2 regions of the Gorillibacterium sp. CAU 1737 genome follow, and region 1 is predicted to be linked to the other one. Evidence: riboswitches for the same ligand, from Rfam matches in the RefSeq annotation. Region 1 holds a riboswitch; the other holds the start of a gene.
The links. A riboswitch is a leader RNA that binds a small molecule or an ion and turns the genes downstream of it on or off. The one in region 1 is predicted to bind thiamine pyrophosphate.
Positions count from the first base shown of each region.

Region 2: linked by a shared signal. The riboswitch ahead of AAFN83_RS04090 (ABC transporter substrate-binding protein) and the one ahead of AAFN83_RS13320 (ABC transporter ATP-binding protein) in region 1 are both predicted to bind thiamine pyrophosphate.

Region 1 covers NZ_JBDQQO010000005.1:359,637-363,595, forward strand. Annotated here, with positions in the region: gene AAFN83_RS13310 (ABC transporter substrate-binding protein) at 1-802, opposite strand, end outside; gene AAFN83_RS13315 (ABC transporter permease) at 799-1,551, opposite strand; gene AAFN83_RS13320 (ABC transporter ATP-binding protein) at 1,653-2,405, opposite strand; TPP riboswitch at 2,557-2,661, opposite strand; gene AAFN83_RS13325 (cation:proton antiporter) at 2,894-3,959, shown strand, end outside.
Region 2 covers NZ_JBDQQO010000001.1:882,310-886,268, reverse strand. Annotated here, with positions in the region: gene AAFN83_RS04105 (ABC transporter ATP-binding protein) at 1-96, opposite strand, end outside; gene AAFN83_RS04100 (ABC transporter permease) at 93-869, opposite strand; gene AAFN83_RS04095 (thiamine-binding protein) at 866-1,159, opposite strand; gene AAFN83_RS04090 (ABC transporter substrate-binding protein) at 1,163-2,185, opposite strand; TPP riboswitch at 2,346-2,456, opposite strand; gene AAFN83_RS04085 (putative bifunctional diguanylate cyclase/phosphodiesterase) at 2,524-3,959, opposite strand, start outside.

The sequences.
Region 1 (3,959 bases):
GGATATCGAGCGCAGCCCCAGGGTTGCTCTCTACTTCCTTCTGGGCTTCCTGCAGCGCGGCGAGAAGGCGAGTGAGGGCATCCTTTTTGCTGGTTACGGTGTTATCGCTCGCCAGAAGCACGAGCTCGCTGTAATCGGGGACCCCGTACTGCGTCGGGTCGATTGCGCTCACCGGGTGGCCTTCCTTTTCCAGAAGAAGCTTCTCGTGATTGACAAAGCCCCCCATGATGGCATCCGTCTGCTTGGTGGCGAGCGCCGGAATGAGGCTGAAGCCGACGTCCGTAAGGGTAACCTTGCCGGGATCGCCCCCATCGGCTTTGACCATCGTCTTCACCATCGCTTCATAGAGTGGGATGGAGGAGAAACCGACGGTCTTGCCTTCCAGCTCCCGAGGGCGGGTGATGCCGCTGTTTTCAAGCACCATCAGGTGGTTCAGCGGATGGCGGACAACGGATGCGATGGCTTTGACGGAGATGCCTTCCGCCCGTGCCAGAAGCACCTGCGGCTGGTAGCTCAGGGCAAGATCGATTTTTCCTGCGGCTGCGAGCTTGAGGGCATCGTTCGTGTCGGAGGGCATCTCCAGTTTGACCTTCAAGTTGTGCTTGGCGAAAATACCCTTCTCCTCTGCTACATAGAGGAAAGAATGCACGGCGTTCGGGTACCAGTCCAGCATGAGCGTGAGTTCATCGGCTTTGGATGCCGCGTCTTTCTTGCTATTGCCCATGGAACAGCCGGTGATGAACACCAGCACAAGGGCGATCACGAGTGCTCTTGGGAAAAAAGGATGAGTGCGACGAATCATTTCAGGTTCCTCCTGTTGACGAATTTGGTTTCCAAGCGGGCAATGAGCGAAAAGCCGAGAATGCCGAGGACGGACAGCAGCAGGACAGCAGCGAACATCTCTGCGGTGTGCAGGTTGGCCGACATGCGGCGGCTGTAATACCCGAGTCCGGCACTGCCCCCGAGCCATTCCCCGATGGTCGCGCCAACTACCGAATAGACGGCGGCTAGCTTCAGTCCGGAGAAGTACGCGGGCAAGGCGAATGGAACGCGGACCTTAAGGAAAATTTCACGGCGAGTCGCCCCCATGGCGCGCAGAAGCTCGACGTAGGCGGAGCAATCCCGCGACAGCCCGTCGTACGCTCCTACGACGATGGGGAAGAAGGCGGTAAGGACCGCAATCGCTACCTTGCCTGCAAGCGAGTAGCCGAACCAGAGGATGAAGACCGGGGCAAGGGTGATGAGCGGCAGCGTCTGGCTGATGACGAGCATCGGGTAGAGCGCACGCTCCAGCGGCCGCCATGCCTTCATGCCGGCTGCAAGCAAGGTTCCGCCGACGGTGGAGAGTGCGAGCCCGATCACCACCTCGTTCACCGTAACCGGAAGGTGGGTGGCGAGCAGCAGGCGGCGGTTCTCAAAGAGTGCTCGAAGAATGGCGGACGGTGAGGGCAGGATGTAAGCGGGCACGGCATTCAGGTGCGCTGCGAGCTCCCACACGGCGGCAAGCAAGGCTGCCAGGATTAGAAAGGGGCCGTATGCTTCAACGCGCATGCGCATGCCGCTTTTCCGAAGGCCGGATGGGTGAGGAGAGCAGGATGTTCGCGCTGGTCGAACAGGTCGAGTCGTCCGTGTGCCTCGTGTCAGTCGAGTTCTCATGGACGCAACCGCCTCTCCAGCTCTTCCCGCAGCTTCACGAATTCCGGTGTGAACCGGTCATCGGGGGAACGGGGACGAGCGAGCGGAACCTCCGTCTCGCTAAGCCCTCCCTCGTTCCCGTTTAGGATCAGGATACGGTCGCTGAGCAGAAGTGCCTCCTCCAGGTCGTGCGTGATGAAGAGCACGGTCACCCCAAGCTCTGACCAGAGGGAGAGCAGCCAGCGGTGCATGTCCTGTTTGGTCAAGGCATCGAGTGCGCCGAATGGCTCGTCGAGGAGGAGCAGAGGCCGACCGGTGGCGACCGTTCGCAGGAAGGCTGCGCGCTGCCGCATCCCGCCGGACAGCTCCTCCGGGTAGGAGTCCCGCTCGGTCCCGAGCCCAAACCGCTCCAGCAGAGCCAGGACGCGGTCGGGAGAGTAAGCGGATGCGTGATTGGCCTCCAGCTCCCCGGGAAGCAGGCAGTTGGCGAGGATGGTTCTCCAAGGCAGCAGCAGATCCTTCTGCGGCATGTAGCCGATATGTCGGAGCCTCTCTTTTGCTGGAACCGGGCCTGCTTCGTACAGGGAAAGCTCACCCGCATCCGGCTCCAACAGTCCGGCAATAAGCTTGAACAAGGTGCTCTTGCCCGCTCCGCTCGGGCCGATCAAGGAGACAAAATCCCCGGCCTGCAGGGAGAAGGATAGCTCCGACAGAACGGGCGGTATTGTTCCGGGTTGAAAGGAATAGGAAATCCGATGGACGTCAAGCATTTGAGACAACAAGATGACTCCTTTCTCCAAAGAGGGGAACAGCCGCGATGAGGATGGAGCTTTGAGCACAAAAAAGACCCGTTCGGTCCCAAGAGGGAAACGAACGGGTCGGGAATTCGCCATAGAATCATAAAAGGTTAGACAGGCGACAGATCCGGTCCACTCACTTCCCTCCGCTGGTATGATCCAGTTCAGGTTCCAAGGGTCCGGAGCTCCATTGCTCCATCTCAGCCTATTGGCCCCCCTAGTGATGTTAGCCCCACTATAACACATCTTTTTCCTTTGTAAAGTTTCCGTTTCCAATTTCCTCTTGGAGAACGAATCCCGAATCAAGCGAGATCATCCCGATTTTTCGTGGTATACCGGGAAAAATGAATAAAATGAGCAAAAAAAATCGTAGAATCAAACATTTTCTCGTTAATGTTTTGTTTTTTGCTTATTTATCTGTATAATAGATGTATAAAACAAAGAGAAGAGGGAGGGATTCTATGGATCACTTGGTGTTTGAAGTAGGAACGGCCCTGCTCCTGGTCGCGCTTGCTTCCTTGCTAGCCAACAAACTGAAATTTTCCATTATTCCATTTTTGATCGTCCTTGGAATGGTGGTTGGGCCGCATGCGCCCAAGATCGGGATCTTTGACTTTCGGTTTATCGAGAGCCAGCCGTTCATCGAATTTCTAGGCCGAATCGGAGTATTGTTCCTGCTGTTTTATTTGGGGCTGGAATTCTCTGTGTCGAAGCTGATAAAATCAGGACGTAACATCGTGTTTGGCGGCAGTGTGTACGTGCTGCTCAACTTTGGTCTCGGCATCGGGTTTGCCTATCTTGCCGGATTCCCGTTTAACGAAATGCTGATCATCGCCGGGATGATGTCAGTCTCGTCCACCGCGATCGTGGCCAAGGTTCTCGTCGATCTTAGGCGTACCGGCAACGCGGAGACGGAATTGATCCTGGGCATGATTTTGTTCGATGATATCTTTCTTGCGGTATTCCTTTCGGTGATGTCCGGGCTTCTGCTCGGGGGAGCGACCTCCGTCGGAGGCGTGCTCGTCTCGGTTGCCATCTCCGTTGGATACATGCTGCTGTTCTTCGTGATCGCCCGCTTTGGGCCGCCGGTGCTAAACCGCCTGCTTAACATCACGTCGAACGAGATCTTCATCATCGTGGTCTTTGCACTCTTGTTCTTCGTCGCTGGTTTTTCCGAGACCCTGCACGTCGCGGAAGCCATCGGGGCGCTCCTCTTCGGGCTGGCGTTATCCGAAACCGAGCACAGCAAGCGGATTGAGCATCTTGTGGTGCCGTTCCGCGACTTCTTCGGAGCTGTCTTCTTCTTCAGCTTCGGGCTCGGCATCGATCCAAGAACATTGGGCAGTGCGGTTGGCCTCGCCCTGATCGCCGTTGTGTTGACGATCATCGGCAACGTGGTTTCCGGCATGCTTTCCGGGCGCAATGCGGGCTTGTCGCATAAGGCGTCGACAAACATCGGCCTCACGGTCATGGCCAGAGGAGAGTTCACGATCATCGTGGCGAACCTCGGCATCTCGGCGGGACTGA
Region 2 (3,959 bases), on a different contig from region 1:
TTCCTCCTGCTTGCGTTCCCGAAAGGTCATGCTCAGGTCGGTTATGGTTAAGTAGGCGGAGGAATCCTCTGCTCCCGAGAATGCCGATGGGTTCATCTTCTCTCCTCCTCTCGGCTGCCGGATGATCGGACGATCAGCTTCTCCGCCAGGGCTACCAGGGAGAAGAGCAGCATGCTTGCGATGATGACCGCGAAGATCGAAACGAACATTCGATCTGACCGATAGGTAGCCTTGGCGCTCATCATGAGGACGCCGATTCCCATCTCCGCCCCCATCCATTCGGCAATCACCGCTCCCATGACGCTGTAGGTTGCCGAGATCTTCAACCCGGAGAACAGCGAGGGCAACGCATGGGGAAACTCCAGCTTGAAGAACTGCTGGGCGCGGCTGGCTCCGGACATGCGGAAGTAATCCAGCATTGATGCGTCGGTTCGGGCGAAGCCGCCCAAGAGCGCAACCGACACCGGGAAGAAGCAGACCAGCGTGATCAGAATCATCTTCGGCAGCAGCCCGAAGCCAAACCAGATTACGAGGAGCGGCGCAAGCACGATGGTGGGAATGTTTTGCGTCATGATCAGCAGCGGGTAAAATCCGGCTTTCATACCGGGAATCGCATGCAAGAGACAAGCGACCACAACGCCAACCAACGAACCGATGGCAAACCCAAGCAGCGTGATGCCGAGGGTTGATTCCAGATTGTCAAAGAGACGGGAATAGCTCGCCCGCCCCTCGCGGAAGATGGCGAGCGGGCTAGGGAGAATCCAACTCTTCGTCCCAAAGAACATGACCGCCGCCTGCCAAAGCAAGAGAAATCCTGCGAGCACCCCGAGAGGCGGCAGGATTCCCTTCATCCAACGGACAGCTCTCATCCGTCGTACTTTTCCGTCAGCTTTTCAATCGATGCCCCTGCCGGATTGTGATAGATTTTCACCTGGGAGATGATGCTCGGGCTTCCCATCTCTACCATCGCATCGTTCATTCGTTTAACAACCGCCAGCATTTCCTCAAAGGAGCCTTCCATCGTCGTCTCAAGCGGACCTACCCGGTGCTTGATTCCCGCTTCCTGAATGATCTCAATGGCTCGATCCACGTAAGGGATCACATCTTCCCCGTTCGGGGTCTTCGGAATGATTTGAATGGATAACAACGTATCTGCCATGCGTTAGTTCCCCTTTCCTTGACCGGGCAGGAAGTCGTTCGTGAAGGCTGCCGCGGGATCAAATGGCTTCTCTAGAATCTTATGCTCCGTCATCCAGTCGGCATAGCCCTTATAGACGTCCAGCTTCTGAATTCCCCATTGCGAGGCATCCGCCTGGTATTGCTTGCTGATCCATGCCTGGCTCGCCTTAACCAGCTTCTCGTCGAGGTCCGGCGCTCCCTTGAGCAATTGCTCAGCCGCATCTTCCGGATGGGCGATAGCATAGTCATATCCCTTCGCCGTAGCCGCCATAAACGCCTTAACCGTCTCCGGGTTTTCCTTGATCATCTTCTCGTTGGTGAGGAGAAGCGGCGTGTAATAGTCGAGCTGCGGCGAGAAATCCTTCATGTAGATCATATCGATCGGTTCATTCCGAAGCTCGGCTTCAACACCGGTCCAGCCATAGTAGATCCAGGAAAAATCAACATCCCGCTTCACTGCCGTAAAATAGTCGGCGGAGCCGATGTTGATCACCTTGACCGAGCTCGGGTCTGCGCCGTCCGCCTTCATCAGTGTCTCCAAAATGGCGGTTTCAGACGGGCCGCCGAAGCCGCCGTACGTCTTCCCGGCAAAATCCTTCGGAGATTTGATGTTCTTGGATACCGGAGCAGCAAAGCCGGAGGTGTTGTGCTGAATGACTGCCGCCAGGGACACCAGCGGGATGCCTTCCGTACGGGCATACGTCAAACCCTCTTGATAGCCGATGCCAAACGGAACTTCCCCCGAAGCCACCATGCTGTCGGCCCCTGCTTCTCCCGGTTGAATGATCTTCACGTCAAGGCCTTGCTCTTGATAGTAACCCTTCTCTTTCGCAACGTATAAGCCCGTGTGGTTGGTGTTCGGAGTCCAGTCCAAGACGACCTTGATCTCCTTAAGCGGCTTCTGACTTGCCGAAGATGAACCGGCATCGTCCTTGGCTCCGCATGCGGACAGCGCCACCATGAGCGCTAAACCTGCAGCAGCGGTGGTCATGATTCTTTTTGACATAGAAATTACCCCTCTCCCTCTCGATCTCTCTCAACCGTTCCCTCTGATGGTGATGAAGCTTGGGCGTCGAGGGGCATTCGAAAAACAACGCCGGCAAGGGCTTGGCCGCTCTTTCCTTCCGATAATTCGCACAAAAAAACCGTGCGGAATAACCGGACGGTTTGCGTACCCCTGCTATTCTCTACGCTGGCATTACCCAGATCAGATTTCCGGTCAGCGACATGCGGTCGCAATCTCAGCCTGACGAACTCAAGCTCCCGGTGGCTTATGAGATTGTAAAATGGAATGATTCTACCATAGCTCTTTTTGAAGAAAGATGCAAGTGTTTGAATGAAGCTTTAGGCAAGCATGGATTTGTTGATCCACAAGCCTTCTTCCAGATGGGACGGAGACAAGGGGCGACTGATGAAGTAGCCCTGTGCCAGATCGCAGCTCCATGATGTAAGGGATTCCATCTGCTCCTCCGTCTCGACGCCTTCGGCTACCACCTTCATCTCCAGGTTATGAGCCAAATGGATCAGCGTCCCGATAATCAAGCGATCCTTTTGCTCCCGCATCATCTCCTGAATGAACGAACGATCAATTTTGAGCGTATCGAAGGGGAAATGCTTCAGGTAGCTCAGGGACGAATAGCCGATCCCAAAGTCATCGATGGAAATCCGCACGCCGAGGTCCTTCAGCTCCCGCAGAATGCGCATGGTACGGTTCGTGTTCTGCAGCAAAATGCCTTCGGTGATCTCCAGCTCCAGGTATCGAGGGGATAGCCCGGTCTCATACAAGACCGTGCGGACGGTGTTCACGATATCATCACCCTGGAACTGAACGGAGGAAAGGTTGACCGACATCGAAATCGGCGGGTAGCCGAGCTTTTGCCATTCGACACTCTGCCGGCACGCCTCTCTCAGCACCCATTCCCCGATTGGAATGATGAGCATGCACCGCTCCGCTTCGGGGATAAAGCGGGTTGGCGGTACCTCTCCCAGCTCCGGGCTATCCCAACGGATGAGGGCTTCCACTCCAATGATGGCTCCTGCATTCAAGTCGAGCTGAGGCTGATAAACCAGCTTGAATTCCTTTTTCTCGAGGGCTTTTCGGAGATTGGTCTGCAGCGTCAAGCGATCCTCGATGGCTTTCTGAAGCTCCGCGCTGTAGAGGCAGTAACTGTCGCCTCCCGAATCCTTCGCTTTGTACATGGCGGCATCCGCGTTCTTGACGAGTGTCTGCGAATCGGTGCCGCTGTCGGGAAACAGGCTGATGCCGATGCTGGTGGTGATGTACACATCCTGCCCGTTAAGCACGAACGGCGAGGAGAGCGCTTGTCGGATCATGCGCGCCACCCGGTTGCAATCCTCCGGTCCTTTAACGTGTGAAAGCAAGACGGTAAACTCGTCCCCGCCCAAGCGGGAAATGAAGCTTGCACTCTGGACGGTTTCGAGCAGCCGCCGCGAGACCTGAACGAGCAGATTGTCTCCACTCAGGTGACCTTGTGTATCATTAATATTCTTAAATTGATCCAGGTCGAGATAGAGCATGCCGAAGCCGCCGCCGGTTTCCTCCGCTGTTTGGATGAGTTCGCTCAGCTTCTTGTAGAAGTAAGCGCGATTGGGCAAGCCGGTAACGGAATCAAAGTAAGCCATGCGATGGATGATGCGTTCCGCTTCCTTGTCCGCTGTGCGATCCTTGGCGATGCCGTATCCACCAACGACTACGTTGTCGACGATGGTAGGGCCGCTTGTGATGTCAAATTCGCGCAGCATCCCGTTCTTGTGATAGA